One region of the Vibrio hyugaensis genome, then DNA from elsewhere that is predicted to be linked to it. Evidence: predicted binding sites of a transcription regulator. Region 1 holds the regulator's gene; the other holds the start of a gene.
The links. The regulator CRP, encoded in region 1, controls carbon source genes, mostly activating them, when cyclic AMP is high. The targets are predictions, from matches to a motif close to TGTGANNNNNNTCACA.
Positions count from the first base shown of each region.

Region 2: udp (uridine phosphorylase) is a predicted target of CRP. The motif match lies at 2,449-2,464, and genes of this name have one in related genera.

Region 1 covers NZ_CP025794.1:2,503,543-2,513,031, forward strand. Annotated here, with positions in the region: gene astA (arginine N-succinyltransferase) at 1-363, shown strand, start outside; gene astD (succinylglutamate-semialdehyde dehydrogenase) at 392-1,849, shown strand; gene C1S74_RS12390 (DUF1338 domain-containing protein) at 2,112-2,903, shown strand; gene crp (cAMP-activated global transcriptional regulator CRP) at 3,135-3,767, opposite strand; gene C1S74_RS12400 (phosphoribulokinase) at 4,007-4,876, opposite strand; gene C1S74_RS12405 (YheU family protein) at 5,001-5,213, opposite strand; gene C1S74_RS12410 (hydrolase) at 5,279-6,286, opposite strand; gene C1S74_RS12415 (TIGR02444 family protein) at 6,652-7,131, opposite strand; gene C1S74_RS12420 (ABC transporter ATP-binding protein) at 7,128-9,047, opposite strand; gene kefG (glutathione-regulated potassium-efflux system ancillary protein KefG) at 9,225-9,489, shown strand, end outside.
Region 2 covers NZ_CP025794.1:1,121,123-1,130,611, forward strand. Annotated here, with positions in the region: gene C1S74_RS05730 (methyl-accepting chemotaxis protein) at 1-108, shown strand, start outside; gene C1S74_RS05735 (DUF1887 family protein) at 274-1,434, shown strand; gene udp (uridine phosphorylase) at 1,595-2,353, opposite strand; gene C1S74_RS05745 (zinc/cadmium/mercury/lead-transporting ATPase) at 2,662-4,971, opposite strand; gene C1S74_RS05750 (MATE family efflux transporter) at 5,072-6,523, opposite strand; gene C1S74_RS05755 (CBS domain-containing protein) at 6,587-7,006, opposite strand; gene C1S74_RS05760 (NAD(P)/FAD-dependent oxidoreductase) at 7,351-8,970, opposite strand; gene fdxA (ferredoxin FdxA) at 9,203-9,489, shown strand, end outside.

The DNA.
Region 1 (9,489 bases):
AGCCCAGAAGCACAAGCCGTAATAGGTAAGGTGCACGATAACACGCGTCCTGCTCTGAAGCTGCTTGAGCGCGAAGGTTTTACTAACCGTGGTTACGTCGACATCTTCGATGGTGGCCCAACGGTGGAGTGTGACCTACGCAATATCGAATCGGTACGTCACTCGTTCCGTGCCCAAGTCAAAATCTCTGAGCATACCAGTACACAAGACTTCTTGATGTGTAACTCATCATTCGAGAACTTCCGTGCTGCAGCTGCAAAAGCGGCTTACGACGCTGAAACGCAAAGCGTTGTATTGGCTCCTGAACTTGCTGATGCGCTTTTGGTTGAGGAAGGGGATTTTGTTCGCCTTCTTCCGCAGTAACTGACGACAGAATTTAAGGATAGAAACAATGACACATTGGATTGCAGGTGAATGGGTACAAGGTCAGGGTGAAGGATTTACGTCTCTGTCGCCGTACAACCAAGAAGTGATATGGCAAGGCAACGGTGCAACGGCAGAACAAGTGAACCAAGCGGTTTCGGCGGCACGTGAAGCGTTTGTTGATTGGAAGAAGCGCCCATTTGCAGAGCGAGAAGCGATCGTGCTGGCTTTTGCTGAAAAAGTAAAAGAGAACAGCGAAAAAATCGCCGAAGTGATTGCCAAAGAAACCGGTAAGCCGATTTGGGAAACACGCACCGAAGCGGCAGCAATGGCAGGTAAAATTGCGATTTCCATCCGTGCTTACCACGACCGTACGGGTGAAGCTGCACGTGAAGCCGCAGGCAACCAAATTGTATTGCGCCACCGCCCACTGGGTGTGATGGCGGTATTCGGTCCTTATAACTTCCCAGGTCACTTGCCAAATGGCCATATTGTGCCAGCACTACTTGCTGGTAACACCGTTGTCTTTAAACCGTCTGAGCAAACGCCATGGACGGGTGAACTCGCTATGAAGCTGTGGGAAGAGGTCGGTCTACCAAAAGGTGTGATTAATCTCGTCCAAGGCGCGAAAGAAACCGGCATTGCGCTTGCGGATGCGAAAGGCATTGATGGCGTGCTGTTCACCGGTAGTGCAAACACAGGTCATGTTCTGCATCGTCAGTTTGCTGGTCAGCCGGGCAAAATGCTGGCGCTTGAAATGGGTGGCAATAACCCGATGGTTATCTCGGATAACTACGGCGACCTAGATGCGACGGTTTATACCATCATCCAATCGGCTTTCATCAGTGCAGGTCAGCGCTGTACTTGTGCACGTCGTCTTTACATTCCATTTGGCGACAAGGGTGATGCCGTCATTACTAAGCTGGTGGAAGCGACACTCAATATTAGAGTCGGCCAACCATTTGCAGAACCTGCGCCATTTATGGGACCACAGATTTCGGTCGCGGCAGCTAAATTCATTCTGGATGCACAAGCAAACCTACAAGCACTTGGTGGAGAAAGCTTGATTGAAGCGAAAGCAGGCGAAGCGGCGTTTGTTTCTCCAGGAATTATTGATGTGACGAACATTGCTGAACTGCCAGATGAAGAGTACTTCGGTCCACTTCTGCAAGTAGTGCGCTACGAAGGGCTAGAGAAAGCGGTAGAACTGGCTAACGATACACGCTTTGGCCTTTCTGCGGGTCTGGTTTCAACCGACGACCAAGAGTGGGAATACTTCGTGGACCACATTCGTGCCGGCATCGTGAACCGCAATCGCCAGCTAACGGGCGCAAGTGGTGACGCACCATTTGGTGGTCCGGGTGCGTCGGGTAACCTACGTCCAAGTGCTTACTACGCAGCAGACTACTGTGCGTATCCAATGGCATCAATGGAAGGACAAGAGGCGGTCTTGCCTGCCACATTGAGTCCGGGTGTAAGCCTGTAATAGAGAAAACGAAGCGGTGACAAAGTATCGCCGCTTCTCTCTGCCGGAGCTATTTACCAAGTTAGGATTCTGGTAAGCGCGCTGGCAAACGCCAAAGGCGAGCTTAAGACTCTCCAGTGCGTGTTGACTGACTGGCACTTATGCCACACATACCGTCACAGGTTGATGACCGCTCGTTCGTGATTCTGGACAGCCTCCGGGCTGTGAACGAGCGGTCAACTTCTCTTACCCCTAACTCTACATTGCATAACAAGGAGTCGTTATGACGCCCGATGTGTTATTTGAATCGCTATGGCAAGACTACATTAAACGTCTTTGTCCTTCCGCTGCTAAAGTCCATCAACTTCTTCAAGAAGATGAGCCTCTGATTAATGACCATATTGCTCTACGTACGTTTAATGTCGATCCCCTAGGCATTGAAACGTTAGCGAAGCCATTCTTGGCGGTGGGCTACAAAGCCTGTGGTGACTACGTATTTGAAAGCAAAAAGCTGGTAGCAAAACATTTTGAGCACCCAGATCCAAAACAACCAAAAGTCTTCATCAGTGAATTGAAAGTGGATGAGTGCTCACCAGAGCTACAAGCCATTGTTCATAAATTGGTAGAGCAGGTTGATGCTTCTAAACTGACAGGCAGTGACTTCTTATACGGCGGACGTTTGTGGAACCTCGGCTATGCTGACTTCCAAACCTTGGCGAAAGAGAGTGAATACGCTTCTTGGCTTGCTGCGCACGGTTACGGAGCTAACCACTTCACAGTGAGCGTTAATCAACTCAACCAGCATCAAGAAGTGAAGCAAGTGAACGACTACCTACGCACTGCTGGTTTCACCATCAACGAGAATGGCGGTGAAGTAAAAGGCACGCCAGAGGTGCTACTAGAGCAATCATCGACCATGGCAGACAAAGTGCCAGTGACCTTTACTGAAGGCGTTGAGGTGATTCCTGGAGGCTTCTACGAGTTTGCTAAGCGCTATCCAATGGATAACGGTGAGTTGTACCCAGGATTTGTGGCTGCATCGGCAGATAAGATCTTCGAAAGCACCAACGGTTAATAGATACGAGAACGGGCTATGCCCTATGAATTCGGAAACGCTTCGCCTCGGGAGGCTTTAACTCTCGGAATCTGAGAGGGCTATATCTCGAAGGACGAAGTCCGCTCTCGGAACGCAGTGTTCCCAATTCTCGGCTCTTTGTTTTCCGTTCCCTATTCTCAGCTCTTAAAAACAAAAAAGCCACCAAACTTGCATTTGGTGGCTTTTAAATTTTTTAAACGTTAATCGAGATTAACGAGTTCCGTAAACAACGATAGTTTTACCGTGCGCAGAAATTAGGTTCTGCTCTTCTAGCATCTTCAAGATACGACCTACTGTTTCACGAGAACAGCCAACGATTTGGCCGATTTCTTGACGAGTGATCTTGATTTGCATGCCGTCTGGGTGCGTCATCGCATCTGGCTGTTTAGCAAGGTTCAGAAGAGTCTGAGCGATACGACCAGTTACGTCTAGGAACGCTAGGTCACCCACTTTTTGGCTAGTAACTTGTAGACGACGAGCCATTTGCGCAGAAAGACGCATTAGGATGTCTGGGTTAACTTGGATAAGTTGACGGAATTTCTTGAAAGAAATCTCAGCCACTTCACAAGGAGATTTAGCGCGAACCCAAGCTGTACGCTCTTGGTCTTCTTCGAATAGACCAAGTTCACCAATGAAGTCGCCCTGGTTTAGGTAAGAAAGGATCATTTCCTTACCTTCTTCGTCTTTGATAAGAACCGCAACAGAACCTTTAACGATGTAGTACAAAGTCTCTGCTTTTTCGCCCGCGTGAATTAGCGTGCTTTTTGATGGGTACTTATGAATATGACAGTGTGAAAGAAACCACTCTAATGTTGGGTCGGTTTGAGGTTTACCTAGAACCATAATATCTCACTTCCTCTGCAGGGTACGCTTGCGCTATCCATATTTTAGCTAAGCCTGAATTGGCCTACTAGAATAAGAGCACTTTTTATATGCTGCAAGCTCTCTTGTGTTTCGGTTAGAAATAGTATCCTTTTTCGAAAACGATTTCTTGATTTTAATCGTGCCATCATTGAGATTTTGTAAGCAAAACTGTGCACATGATCACGGTATGAAAAGTAAACACTACGATGGCAAGGTTTTTAGCCAATTTTCCCTGTTTCGATAAGTTGCTGCAGAATCGGCCTTACTATGAGCTCCATTGCAAAGCTCATCTTACCGCCCGGTACCACAATAGTATTGTGGCGAGACATGAATGAGCCATCAATCATTGCCAGTAAATAAGGAAAGTCGACATTCTTTATGCCGCGAAGGCGTATGACAACAAAACTCTCATCTAAACTTGGGATGCCTTTGGCATTGAGTGGGTTGGATGTATCGACCGTTGGGACACGCTGAAAGTTGATGTGCGTTCGAGAGAACTGCGGGGTGATGTAGTTTAGGTAGTCATCCATTGAGCGCACGATCGAATCCATGACCGCTTCTCTTGAGTGGCCACGATCGCGCGTGTCACGGACGAACTTTTGAATCCATTCTAAGTTGACGATTGGCACCATGCCAATTAGAAAGTCGACGTGACGTGCCACATTGACATCGCCATCCACCACGCCACCATGCAAGCCTTCGTAGAACAAGACATCACTGTTTTCTGGCAGATCTTGCCAAGGTGTAAAGGTGCCCGGCATTTGGTTATATGGGACCGCTTCATCAAAGGTGTGCAGATAACGGCGCACGCTGCCAGTGCCATCTTCACCAAACTGACGAAAGAACTCTTCTAACCCCGGAAAGTCATTGGCTTGTGGACCAAAGTAACTGATGTGTTTGCCTTGCTCGCGGGCTTTACGGATTTCGACGTCCATTTCTGGACGAGTAAAACGGTGAAAGCTATCGCCTTCGACCCATGCAGGTTTGACGTTCATCATATTGAACATCTTGCGGAAGGCTTCAGATGTAGTGGTGGTACCGGCACCGGATGAACCAGTAACCGCAATGATTGGATGTTTAGCTGACATGACAAACCTTGTCGAAAATTACTTACCTGTAAAGTGCAGCATGCGTATGCTGCACGGTCGATAACCCACTATAGCACGTAACAAGCCCTTGTCATCGAGTGGGGTACGGTAAAATGTGAAGGGTCTAAAACTTTGCTTTTAATTGAATATCTACTGTTTCATGCAGCTCAGAAAAGACGATGAGTGCTTCACCTTTTTCTAATTGGTATTTGACCTGATCGATTTTACTTTGCAGTGAAACTTCGACCGAGCCATAGTCGGTGCCTTCACGTAGTACGAATTCACGAATCAAATTTTCCAGCGTTTCTGGCGCGATGTCTTGCCAAGGGATGACCATAAATACCTCAAACTTTTATGATGTTTAAGCGCGCCTTGGGTTGGAGTCTGGCGCGCCTAAGTAGTTTACTGTGTTCGTGGCACGGATACAGCAGAAAGGTACTCCGCAGCGATACTTTCGTAATAAGCAGGTAGGGCTTCTTCTAACCAAAACTTTGGTTTGAGAGCGGTTCCCGTAAGAAAACCCACATGCCCCCCATGCTCATAAAGTCGGTAATCGATGTTATCTGGCAACACAAATTTCGGGATCACTTCTTCCGTCATAAACGGATCGTCTTTTGCGTGGATTATCAGCGTCGGTAGAGTGATCTGTTGCAGCTTGCTTAAGCCAGAACATTGATCGTAATAATCTTGTGCGTCTTTAAAGCCATGCAGAGGGGCTGTGATCAAGTCGTCGAACTCATACAAGCGAGTCACACGTTTGATCGAGTTATACGACAGTGCGAGTTCGCCTTGGATTAAGTCATGCTTTTGCAGTGCATTACGCTTTAGTGAAGAGAGTAAGTAACGTCGATAGACCTTCGAGAAGCCTTGCTCAATACGATTGGCACATGCCGCTAAATCAAGCGGTGCAGAGACAATCGTCGCGGCACTCAAGATCGGGTCACCTTTGTACTTAGCTAAATAGTTCGCCAGCATGTTACCGCCGAGGGAGATCCCTACTGCGATTTTTGGATTGTTGGGGAACTGCTGATTGAGCTGCTCAAGAAAGAAACGAGCGTCCGTTACTTCGCCAGAATGATAGGCGCGGGCTTTCTTGTTTGGCTTACCACTGCAACCACGAAAGTGCATCATCACTGAAAGCCAACCCGATTTAGAGAAGGCGTTCATCAAACCGTTCGCATACGGGCTGTAGAAGCAGCCTTCCAAGCCATGAAAGAGGACGAAGATTGGTTTGTTGCGTGCGGCTTCGGAATCTGGCTGCTGGGACCACGCCAAATCGAGGAAGTCACCGTCCGGTGTATCGAGTGTTTGCCAAATAGGCGTAAACAGCGCTTTCTTGCGAATAAAGCGCGGTAATAGCGTCTGAAGGTGCGGGTTCTTAATCCCGGCGGCTGCGAAAAATTGTGTCATACCTAACTGCTCTTATATGGTCCTTCAATGTTCGCCGAAGAACTTATTAATATATTCCCTTATACCCAAGTAACCTCAAGATGCTCGTTTCAGCGAGAGTGATTTGGTTTGCAAACGAGGCAGAGATTTGAAGATCTAGTGGCTCTAAATCAAAAATCAATAACAAAGTGTGCAAGCCAAATCATCTCGCCCTTTGGGAGCTTGTCACTGAACCGATTTCATCGTCAAGCATCTTGGAAAGAGCTCGCTATTACGCTGCGCTGCTTTCCTTGATCTCGAATCAGTGACAATGCTCTGAACACTGCATCTTGAAGTCACTTGGGTATATAGCTTTAGTATAGATATTTTACTGGTTTATGACTGATTTATGGATGCTGAATTTTTGGAACTGGAAGGGAAAACGCTTGTTGAAGGTGCTCACCACCGAGCTGCCGACAATATCTTAGCGTTAATGGATCGCCATCGTTACTGACTAATTTTAATGAGTTGACGCAGTCAACGAGGTCGGATTGTTGCTGTTTTTCTAACTGCAGTTCGAACTGTAGTGCTTCGCGATAAAGGGCATCGTTGACTTGCGATTTTAGATGGCGACGTAACTCACGGTAGGAGTGCAGAAGGGTTTCGCTTCGACCAAGGCAACCTTGGACTAAATGCCAGTCCTGTTCTTGGAAAATGACTTGCTGCTCATCGAGCCATCTGAGCAGCAGTAGTAGATTCACATTGCCGTGATAGTTATTTTGCAACGACAAGCACGCTTCCTTCACTTCTCGCACACCATAAAATTGCAGACTGAACTGCCAAAGGTGTTCTAGGGTGAGAGTGTATTCTGCGTGCTCTTTTGTCATTGATTAAACTCTAGCTCCATCTGCTCTAACGTTTCTTGAGCAGACATCCATTCCATCTCTACGTCTTCAAGCTCAGATTTACTCGACGCTTGAAGTGCCAACACTTCATTAAGTTTAGCCTTGTTTTCTGCTTCATACAGAGAGTTATCCGATAATTGCTCTTCTGCTGATGCCAATGCTTCGCCTAACTTATCCATTTTATTTTCTAACTGTGTCAGGGTTTTGCGAATTGGCGCTGTCTGTTTGCGAAATTCTGCGTCACGTCGCTTCTGCTCTTTTTTTGCCGCAGCGCTGTTGTTGTTGTCTTTCTCTGGTTGTGCCGCTTGTGCTTCTTTACGCTCGGCTCTTTGTTGCTCTGTTAGCCACTTGTAGTAGTCATTGAGGTCACCATCAAATGGTGCGACTTGGCGGTCATGTACCAGATACAAGTCGTCCGTTGTTGCGCGCAGCAAGTAACGGTCGTGCGAAACAATGACCATCGCACCTTCAAAGGTTTGCAGTGCCATGGTCAATGCTTGGCGCATGTCCAAATCTAGGTGGTTGGTTGGTTCATCGAGTAGCAATAGGTTGGGTTTTTGCCACACAACTAATGCCAATACTAAACGCGCTTTTTCACCTCCAGAGAACGGTGCGACTTTTTCCAGTGCTTTATCACCTTGGAAGCCAAAGCTACCTAAGTAATCACGCAGTTGTTGTTCAGTTTGGTCTGGTGCAATCTGCATCATGTGTTGTAGCGGCGTTTCTTCTGGGTGCAGTGTTTCTAGTTGGTGCTGTGCGAAGTAACCGATCTTCACGCCTTGTGAGTATGTGAGATCGCCGCCTTGCGCTTTTAGCTCACCAGACAACAGTTTGATCAAGGTTGATTTACCTGCGCCGTTACGACCAAGTAGACCAATACGACTGCCTGGGACCAGATTCAAGCGGATCTTTTCTAAGATCAGGTTGTCACCGTAACCTGCCGATACCTCATCCATCATCATGATTGGGTTTGGCAAAGCCGCTGGCTCGCGGAATTGAAAGTTAAACGGGTTATCGAACTGTGCTGGCAGCACTTTTTCCATACGTTCTAGAGCCTTGATGCGGCTTTGTGCTTGGCGGGCTTTAGATGCTTTGTAACGGAAGCGGTCGATGTAGCTTTGCATGTGCGACATCTGTTTCTGTTGCTTCTCGAACATGGCTTGTTGCAACACCATTTTTTGTGCGCGCTGATTTTCAAACGATGAGTAGTTGCCCGTGTATTCGTTTAGCTGCTGGTTTTCGATGTGAATAATACGACCAACAATTGGGTCCAAAAAGTCACGGTCGTGCGAGATAAGAACCAATGTGCCTGGATAGTTTTGCAACCAACGTTCCAGCCACATTACTGCATCTAAGTCCAAGTGGTTGGTTGGTTCGTCAAGCAACAGTAGGTCTGAACGACACAATAGCGCTTGAGCCAAGTTGAGGCGCATACGCCAGCCACCTGAGAACTGAGTCAGATTCCAGCTCATTTGTTCTTGGCTAAAGCCCAGACCGTCAAGCAGTTCGGCAGCGCGCGCGCGAATACTGTAACCACCAATGGTTTCAATTTTTCCGTGGATCTCTGCAACCAACGTACCGTTGTCTTTTTCTTCGGCAATCATCAGTTGTTGCTCAAGACCACGAAACTCTCGATCACCATCAATGACGTATTCAATTGCGCTGCGGTCTAGTGCGGGAGTTTCCTGCGCTACCCATGCCAATTCCCAATGTTGCGGCTGACTGAATGAGCCAGCATCAATCGACAATTCGTCTTTCAGGAGTGCGAATAGAGTCGATTTACCGCAACCGTTTTTACCAACCAGTCCCACTTTGTCGCCTGGGTGAATGGTTGCAGAAGCTTGGTCTAAAAGAGGTTTACCGCCACGCAGTAACTGAATATCAGAAAAGGTAATCATAGGGCTTTAGTTCACTTTGCGCAGCGCGCGTTTCTTCGTCATTTATCTCGCGGTGAATAGTAGGGCTATTGGCGGGAAAAGTCGATCTCTGACCTTTAATTGCATTATGCTATACAAAAAAGTATAACAAACTGATAACGATAATTTTCCCTGAGAAATTAAAACAAGGACGACCATTTGGCTGTTGCAGCGTCTTATCCCCCAAGAGTTCTGGTGATTTATGCTCACCCTGAGCCGCAAAACTCCATTGCCAATCAAGTGATGATAAAAAAAATTCAATCACTTGATCACGTCACTGTGCATGATCTTTATGGTGCGTATCCTGATTTCTTTATTGATGTGAATTACGAACACGACCTGTTGATGACGCACGATGTGATCGTTTTTCATCATCCCCTCTATATGTATTCTTGCCCTGCGCTACTAAAAGAGTGGTTAGATC
Region 2 (9,489 bases), 1.4 Mb from region 1:
ATCGCAGATGAAAGCTACCATGCGATGTCGAGCATCGCTCAGACCAGCGAATCTTTAACCCAACTGGCTCATCAGCAAAACGAGTTAGTTCATCGATTTAAACTATAAGAGCAGCATCGACAGTTAACAGATTTTTTGCAACCAACTGTATAAGGGCGACTTTTTATTGAAGTCGCCCTTGTTTTTTATGAGCCTTGTCTACATATGGTTAATATGGCTTGCTCATCCCTTTTCTTTTCTCTTTTCGAGCAAGCCAAATAAGAAGGAAAATCTATGGCTGTTCATGTTGGTATTATCGACCAAGACCCAGTGAGATTGGTCACTCCTCTTTTGGATAATCGCACTGTTAGCACACATATCGTCTTCATCGGCGACAAAAGCCAATCTGATATGTACGAGCGACTGAGTGCCGTGTTGGAGCAGCGAGAAATTACTTCTGAATTTTTTGAAATTCCTTCTGTTGTAAACACTTCTCTTATTAAGCAATCGATCCATAAATTGGCAAAAGACCTCCATGATAGAGGTGAAGAAGTAAAACTGAATGCAAGTTGTGGCCTTCGTCACCGACTGCTTTCTGTGTATGAAGTTTTCCGTACGTACCGCTGGCCAATCTTTGTCGTTGAGCCAAACAGCGACAAACTTTGCTGGCTGTATCCTGATGGTAAAGAAGACACGCAAGTTGAAGACCACATCACCATCTCTGATTACCTGACTATCTTCGGTGCGCGCGGTGAATTCCACCACGTCGATCTGCCTCCTCAACTAGACCAAAAACTTTATGAACTGGGTGAGCGTTGGGCTTCTAATGCGCTAGAACTTGGTCCTGGACTGGCGACGCTTAACTATCTTGCGACGACATGTCGTAAAGAACAAAAGTTAGATGTAGAGCTTTCTGAGAAGCAGCAAGGCTACCGTGAATTGAATATGCTTCTGACTGATTTGGTGGAAGCAGAAATTGCAACCTATGAAAATGGGGTTCTCACCTTTATCGATGAAGATGCTCGTCGCTTCTCAAATGGTGAATGGTTAGAAACGTTAGTTCACAGCACTGTGAAGCAAATCCAAGACACGATGCCGACTATTCAAGACCGATCGTTGAACGTTCAGGTTTATCGCAAACTCGGCGAAAGCGAAGTTCGTAACGAGCTTGATGTTGCGACTGTGGTGAACAACAAGTTACACATCATCGAATGTAAAACTAAAGGCATGCGTGATGATGGCGATGATACCTTGTACAAATTGGAGTCATTGCGCGACCTTCTAGGTGGTCTGCAAGCTCGTGCCATGCTGGTCAGCTTCCGTCCACTGCGTCATAACGACATCACACGTGCTGAAGACTTAGGGTTGGCGCTTATTGGCCCAGACGAGCTGAAAGATCTCAAAACTCACCTAAGTGCTTGGTTTGAAGCCGCTGGTGGTTCTGACGAAATCTAATCGTCGATATAGATCAAAAATCAAAAAAAGCAGCCTCGAGCTGCTTTTTTATTGCGTCAGATTTGTTGTTTGAATACTCAGACAAAACTGCCAGATAGAAAAAACCAGAGGCGAACCTCTGGTTTTTCCCGTTTGTTTAAATGCCAACTAACCGTTGTGCTTAAAGCATCTTACGCGCTGCTTCTACTACAACTTTAATTGAGCGAGCTTCCGTTTCTTTCAGCGTTGCATGATCTGGAATCTCTTTTTGTGTACGGTTGATGATAACACCCGCCACACAACCTGCTTTCAAGCCAGAGCTTGCACACATGGTTAGCAGTGTTGCTGACTCCATTTCGAAGTTCAGAACGCCCATGTCTTGCCACTCTTGCATAGAACCTTGGAAACGCTTAACAACACGGCCAGAGAATGTGTCGTAACGCTCTTGACCAGGGTAGAAAGTGTCACTTGAAGCAGTCACGCCCATATGAACGGTTGCACCAGACTCTTCAACAGCAGCTTTCATTGCTGTTGCAATTTCGAAGTCTGCTACTGCTGGGAACTCCATTGGAGCAAAGTGTAGGCTCGCGCCGTCTAGACGAACAGAACCTGTCGTAACAATCATGTCACCTACATTTACGTGTGGCTGGATTGCACCAGTAGTACCAACACGTAGGAAAGTGCGAACGCCAAGCTGCGCTAGTTCTTCTACTGCGATAGACGTAGATGGACCGCCGATACCTGTAGAACAAACCACAACAGGTTTACCGTCTAGCTCTGCACGGTATAGCGTGTATTCACGGTGACTTGCTAGAAATACTGGGTTTTCCATTTCTTCTGCGATTTTTTGTACGCGTGCAGGATCGCCTGGAATGATTGCTAGAGTCGCACCATTAAGATCCGCTTCAGTAACACCTAAATGGAATACAGCTTGAGACATAAGTCGCTCCTTGTTGTGGCTTATTTTGTAAGCAATAAGCTCATTAGTAAGTTGTTGGGTACAGATGCACTGTAGCGAACCTTTTACCAACATAGAGTGATCATAATCACAATGAAACAATGTAATAAACTTACACTTTCAAATAAAAACGGTTTTGATCACACTTTGAAAGCCATAAAGCTATTGTGTTGCATAATAAACAGTGACTCTTCAATTAAATCATTCAGGAAAATGATTTCAATCATACAAATACAAAAGCCCGAGGCGAATCCACCTCGGGCTAATAATTAATCGATTAGATCGTGAAATTACTTTACTTGTTTGGACTCGAATCGAAGCAATCTCAAAGCATTTAGAGTCACCAAGGCCGTAGCACCACTGTCAGCTAGTACCGCAACCCATAGGCCTGTAATACCTAACAAACTAGTCACTAAGAACACCCCTTTTAAACCCAAAGCCAAAGCAACGTTCTGACGAATGTTATTTAATGTTGCGCGTGATAGCTCAATCATGGCTGGCAGTTCCACCAAGCGGTTGTGAGTCAGCGCAGCATCTGCAGTCTCTAAGGCAACGTCTGTACCGCCTCCCATGGCAATACCAATGCTGGATGCTTTCATTGCTGGGGCATCATTAATACCGTCACCAACCATTGCAACCGTGTGCTGCGCAGAAATTTCTTCGACATAATGGACTTTGTCGGCAGGCAGTAAACTCGCCTTGTAATCGAGACCAATTTGGTTCGCAATCGCTTCAGCACTGCGTGGGTTATCACCGGTTAGCATAACAGATGAAATACCCAGTTGTTTCAAAGCCGCAACCGCTTGCTGAGCATCTTGACGTAACGTATCTTGCCACGCAATCAGACCAATAACTTGAGAGTCATGGCGAGCAACAACCACTGTTTTACCCTGCCCTTCAAGCTCAAGTACACGATCTTCGACTTCTTTATTCAACTTGAATTCGGCTTTAGAAGGTGCAATCACTTGAACCACTTTGCCATCGACTAAGCCAGTCACACCAGAACCTACCTGCGCAGTTTTGTCAGTGGCTTCCGGAATCATCACGCCTTGGTCTTGAGCTTTGTTCACCAGTGAAATCGCTAGCGGATGGCTTGAACCGATTTCAATCGATGCTGTTAGGCTCAATAGCTGCTCATCAGTCACACCTATCGCAACCACATCGGTCACTTGAGGTTTACCTTGTGTCAATGTACCTGTTTTGTCGAACGCAACGGACTCAACACGTCCCAACAGTTCCAATGCTGCACCACCTTTGATGAGGGCGCCTCGTTTTGCTGCCGCTGCTAAACCAGAAGTAATCGCCGCAGGTGTCGAGATAACTAACGCACATGGACAAGCAATCAATAGTAACGCTAAGCCTCGGTATACCCATGTTTCCCAAGGCTGAGCAAACAGCAATGGTGGTGTGATAATGACAAGTAGCGACACCAACATCATCAAAGGAGTGTACCAACGGCTGAACTTATCTAAGAAGCGTTCTAGTGGAGCTTTGCGTGATTCCGCTTCTTCGATCAAATGAAGAATTCGGTCAATCGCGTTTTCACCTTGGCGAGATGTCACTTGAATTTGCACGACTTTGTCGACAACCACAGCGCCAGCCATGATTTTCCCACCTTCAATGTGTTCAACTGGTAGCGATTCACCGGTAAGAGCACTTTCATCAAAGCTTGCGGCTTGATTGATAAGAACACCGTCAGCAGGCATACGACCACCCGGTGCCACTTCAATCACGTCACCCGGCTGAAGTTGAGAAGCAGGGACTTCTTTACGCTCTCCGTTCACAATCAAAGTCGTGTTTTCTGGCACTAAATCCATCAGAGCCTGAACACCGCTACGAGCACGGGAGGATGCATATGCTTCTAACTTTTCACCAATAAGGAAAAGCAATAGCACCATCGCAGCTTCTGCGGTTTCACCAAGATACAGCGCACCTAAAGCCGCCACACTCATGAGCGTCTCGATAGCAAAGGGCGTACCACTGCGTGCGAGTTTGAAAGCTTTCATTGCCACTGGGTATAGACCCAACAAACAGGTCAAGGTAAACAACCACGTGCTCAGCATCGGATTAACGTCCGAAATAAGACCGGCAAATGCCATCGCACCTGCAATAGAAAGTATCTGAGCATTGTCTTTGATGATACCTAACCAACCCTTCTTCTCAGCTTTTGGCTTTGGAGCATCGGTCGAAGACAGTGGGAATCCTGTTTGTTGTGAGATTTGTTCAATCACAGGCGCAAGAGCGCGATTGTCAAAATCAACCACCAGCTTTTCCGTCGCAAACAAGACTTTGGCCTTGAGTACACCGTCTATAGAAGAAACGGCTTTTTCAAGCTTTTGGGCACAGGCAGGGCAATCCATGCCAGACACCAACCAGCTATGGCGAATGGAGGTTTCTATGGGTTCGGCAGGGCCTTCTTCATCAGCAGGGTCATTACTACAACCACCACTGCTGCTGCAACATGACTCTTCTGAAGCCATAACACTGGCTTGAGTGATATTTAAGGTTGGTTTTGTTGGTGCGGAACAAGACTCCGTAGCACCTATTGCCACCGCAGATTTGATTTTGCCTGATTGGCAACCTTGATGTTTATTACACATAATTCACTTTCCTTATTGGTGATAAGTCTTTATCTACCGTAAAGAATAAACCTTGGAGCTTACTCCAAGGTCAAGAGTGTTTATGTGAAATTATTAAAATTTACGCTTTTTCTTCTTCTAAGGCGGTGACGACTTCATCGATCAAAACCGCATCGTGAGAACAGAAAGGCTGAGTATTTACGCACGTTATCGCAGGGTCGTCTTCCACCAAGTCTTCGCCAAAGTTTTGCATCAGATCTTTAATGTGTTTATTTAGCACAACCAATGCCAGCAAGCCGAACACGATGGTACCGACCGCTTGTCCATAGAGCACACCAAGCGCGCCATACCATTGCGCCCCAAAGTACACAAAAGGTAAGGTACCAATCGTCGCTTTACCTAAATTCAATGCTGTCGAGTAAAGTGGCTTACCAAGGTTGTTAAACGAGGTATTTGCCACAAACAGAGTGCCATTGAACACAAAGCTGATTGCCACATAAGTGCAGAAGGCCACTACAATGATTGCAGCATCACCAGTAAGGCTAAACATCGCAACAATGTAGTCTTGCAATAGATACAGTACAACGCACACCGAAAGTGTATAAATCGTGGTGACTAACAACGAGTCCGTCAGCGTTTTTTTCACGCGATCCATTCGCTCTGCACCAAAGTTTTGTCCAATAATCGGCCCTACCGCACCTGATAAAGCAAAAATCACAGCAAAACAGACTGGCGTCAAACGTCCAATAACGGCAAAACCAGCCACAAAGTCTTCCCCAAAATGCGCAATGTGCGTCGTTACAATAGCGTTCCCAATAGGGGTTGCGGTATTAGTAATGATAGCGGGCACAGCAATGGCTAGAATTGGCTTAAGGTTGTTTTTGAGGATGCTGTAATCCGGGAATGAAACCAACTTGTGCACTTTCACTAATGGATAGAGCGAGAAAGCCAATACGGTAAATCGAGCAATAACCGACGCAGCTGCTGCCCCTTCAACATTCCATTTGAAGACAAAAATAAACAGAGGATCAAGAATAGCGTTAACAATGCCTCCCGCTAAGGTGGCCCACATGGAACGTTTAGCATCTCCCGCCGCACGCAAACCTGCGCCTGCTGACATGCCTAAGGCGAGAATAGGAGCACTTGGAAGTAGAATATTAAGGTAAGCTTCGGCTCTTTCAGCGGCAACGCCCTCTGCACCAATCGCAGTCAAGAGCTCGGGAATGTGCATGTACATGCCAATAGTGATAACCAAGCTGATCATAAAGGCAGTGAGCATGATACTGCCGCTCATCAACCTCGCTCGGTCAAAGTCCTTTGCACCAATAGACTTGGAGACCAGTGCTCCCATCGCGATTGACGTGCCAATCGAAGCTGACGTTGAGAAAAAGATCAATGTCCCAGCAAAACCAACGGCAGCCGCTAATTCAACTTGCCCCAACATACTGATAAACAACATATCGAGTAAATCGACGACGAACAACGCCATCAAACCAACTGAACCTGCGCCAGACATCACTAAGATGTGGCGCATGGTAGAACCTTGGACAAACTTCGCGTCTTGCGTGGACATATTCTTCCTCAACGACAAAAAGACGCCGAGGCGTCTTTTGTCTGAACTTTTATTATTTTGGCTTTAAACAGGATGTTTGAAACATTCGTTTAGCGTCTTCCCGATAGCCCTCAATACATCACGGCGAGTAATTACACCGACAAGCTTATCTTTATCATCCACCACTGGGTACATTTTCGGTTTCCCCACCTTCATCATATCTGCTAGTTCGATGATGGACATTTCTGGTGACACAGACAGTGCATCTTCGTGCATGCACTCTTCTACTGTGTGGGTATCCTGACAGTGGTAACTGGCTTTAACGAGTTTGTCTAAAAGGTCTTGTTCAGAAAGGAATCCAATGACTTTCTCGTTTTCGTCGATAACGGGACCACCTAGAGTAACACTTTGCATCACCTTATCCAAAGCCGCTGTGAGCGACATGTTTTTGGTGAAAGTCACCGCTTGCAACGTCATGTAATCTTTTACTTTTAGTGAGTGCATTCTTATCTCCTTAGCGGCACATTTTTGCTGCCTTTAAGATAAGTGTCGTCTAATTTCTTGATTTTACTAAATGGAAAATGGCAATTTTATTTATAGGCGTTGTCTATTAATCACAGTCACAATAGATTCATAAGATAGAGCAATGAAAGATCAGTTGCATATTTATGTTGTACTCCACCCGCACGGAAAGATCTGACAGAATGCGATGAAATAAGGAACAAACTGAAAACAAACAGGCTTAAACTCGGAAAAGAAAAAGGGGTTAGGTTAATTAGCTATGCATCACGCACAAAAAAGCCAGCCTCAAATTGGGCTGGCTTTCGACAAACTATTATCTGCTGAAATTATGCATTTTGCATTGTTTCAACGATATCACGAGCAACCGCTTCGGCGACTTTAATTCCATCAATACCCGCAGAAAGAATACCCCCTGCGTAACCTGCACCTTCGCCCGCTGGGAAGAAACCTTTCAGATTAATACTTTGGAAGTCTTTACCACGCTTGATGCAAACTGGAGAAGACGTACGCGTCTCAACACCAGTTAGTAGGCCGTCTTCAGAAGCAAAGCCTTTGATCTTACGATCGAATGCTGGAATCGCTTCACGAATCGCTTCGATTGCAAACGGTGGAAGCGCCTTAGAAAGATCAGTCAGTTTGATGCCAGGTGTAAACGATGGTTCAACATCACCCAATGCACTTGGATCGCGACCTTTCAGGAAGTCACCAATTTTCTGTGCTGGTGCGTCGTAGTTCTCACCGCCGAGTGTGTAAGCGCCCGATTCTAGTTCACGTTGGAAACGGATACCCGCCAGAGGATCACCCGGGTAGTCAACTTCTGGAGAAATGCCCACTACGATTGCGCTGTTCGCGTTACGCTCTGCACGTGAATATTGGCTCATACCGTTTGTTACTACACGACCTTCTTCAGAAGTCGCAGCAACAACAGTACCGCCAGGACACATACAGAAGCTATAAACCGTACGACCATTCTTACAATGGTGAACCAGTTTATAGTCCGCTGCTCCAAGAATTGGGTGACCTGCACTTGGACCAAAACGCGCTTCGTCGATCATCGCTTGTTTATGTTCGATACGGAAACCAACAGAAAACGGCTTCGCTTCCATGTAAACGCCGCGGTCGTGCAGCATTTCAAAGGTATCACGAGCACTGTGACCTACCGCTAGAACAACGTGACGAGATTTGATCTCTTCACCGTTTGATAGCGTTACGCCTGTGATTTGGCCATCTTCCATATGTAGATCGTCAACACGAGTGCTAAAGTGGATCTCACCACCTAACTCGATGATTTTCGAGCGCATCTTCTCGATCATGGTAACCAGTTTAAAGGTACCGATGTGCGGCTTACTTACGTATAGAATTTCTTCTGGTGCGCCAGCTGCAACAAACTCAGTGATCACTTTACGACCGTAGAAATTTGGATCTTTCACTTGGCTGTAAAGCTTACCGTCAGAGAAAGTACCTGCGCCGCCCTCACCAAACTGTACGTTTGATTCTGGGTTTAGTGTGCGTTTACGCCAAAAGCCGAACGTGTCTTTAGTACGCTCACGCACTTCTTTACCACGCTCAACGATGATTGGGTTAAAACCCATTTGAGCCAAAACCAAACCCGCAAACAGACCACAAGGACCAAAACCGATCACCACTGGGCGTTCTGTTAGGTTCTCTGGTGCTTTCGCAACAAATTTGTATTCCATATCTGGTGTTTGGCGAACGTGCGGATCTTTTTCGAATTTCGCTAGCAACGCTTCTTCATCACCTTCAACGATGATGTCTAGCGTGTAGATAAGATGAATATTAGTTTTCTTACGAGCATCGTAGCCGCGTCTAAAGACATTAAAAGAGATAACTTTCTCAGCAGCAATGCCAAGCTTTTTAGTAATCGCGTCCAATAGCGCGCCTTCCTCATGATCAAGAGGAAGTTTAATTTCATTAATACGAATCATGTGATGTCTCGTTATGGTAGGTGTCTTAGCCAGAACTACTATTTTCTCCTCGTTAATATCGAGGGTGAAAAAGCAGTCAGCTCACAATGGCGCGCATTTTACGAGAAATTGATTTGTCTGTCATACTAAATCCAAGTTGCGCGGCGGAATTAACGTAGCGAATGTTGAATTTTGCCTTGGGATGAGTATTATCCCCATTCTTCAATTTTGACTAACTTAAGAGCTGATTATCATGGCGTTTGTCGTAACCGATAACTGTATCCAATGTAAATACACTGACTGTGTCGCGGTATGCCCTGCTGATGCCTTCCACGAAGGCCCAAACTTTATGGTAATCAACCCGATTGAGTGCATCGACTGTGGCTTGTGCGTGGACGAATGTGCCGCAGCTGCCATCTTCCAAGAAGACGAGCTGCCAGAAGATCAAGTGATCTACAAAGAGCTCAACGCAGAACTTGCAGAAATCTGGCCGGTACAAACTGAAGTGAAGCCAGCAATGGATGAAGCGGAAAAGTGGAA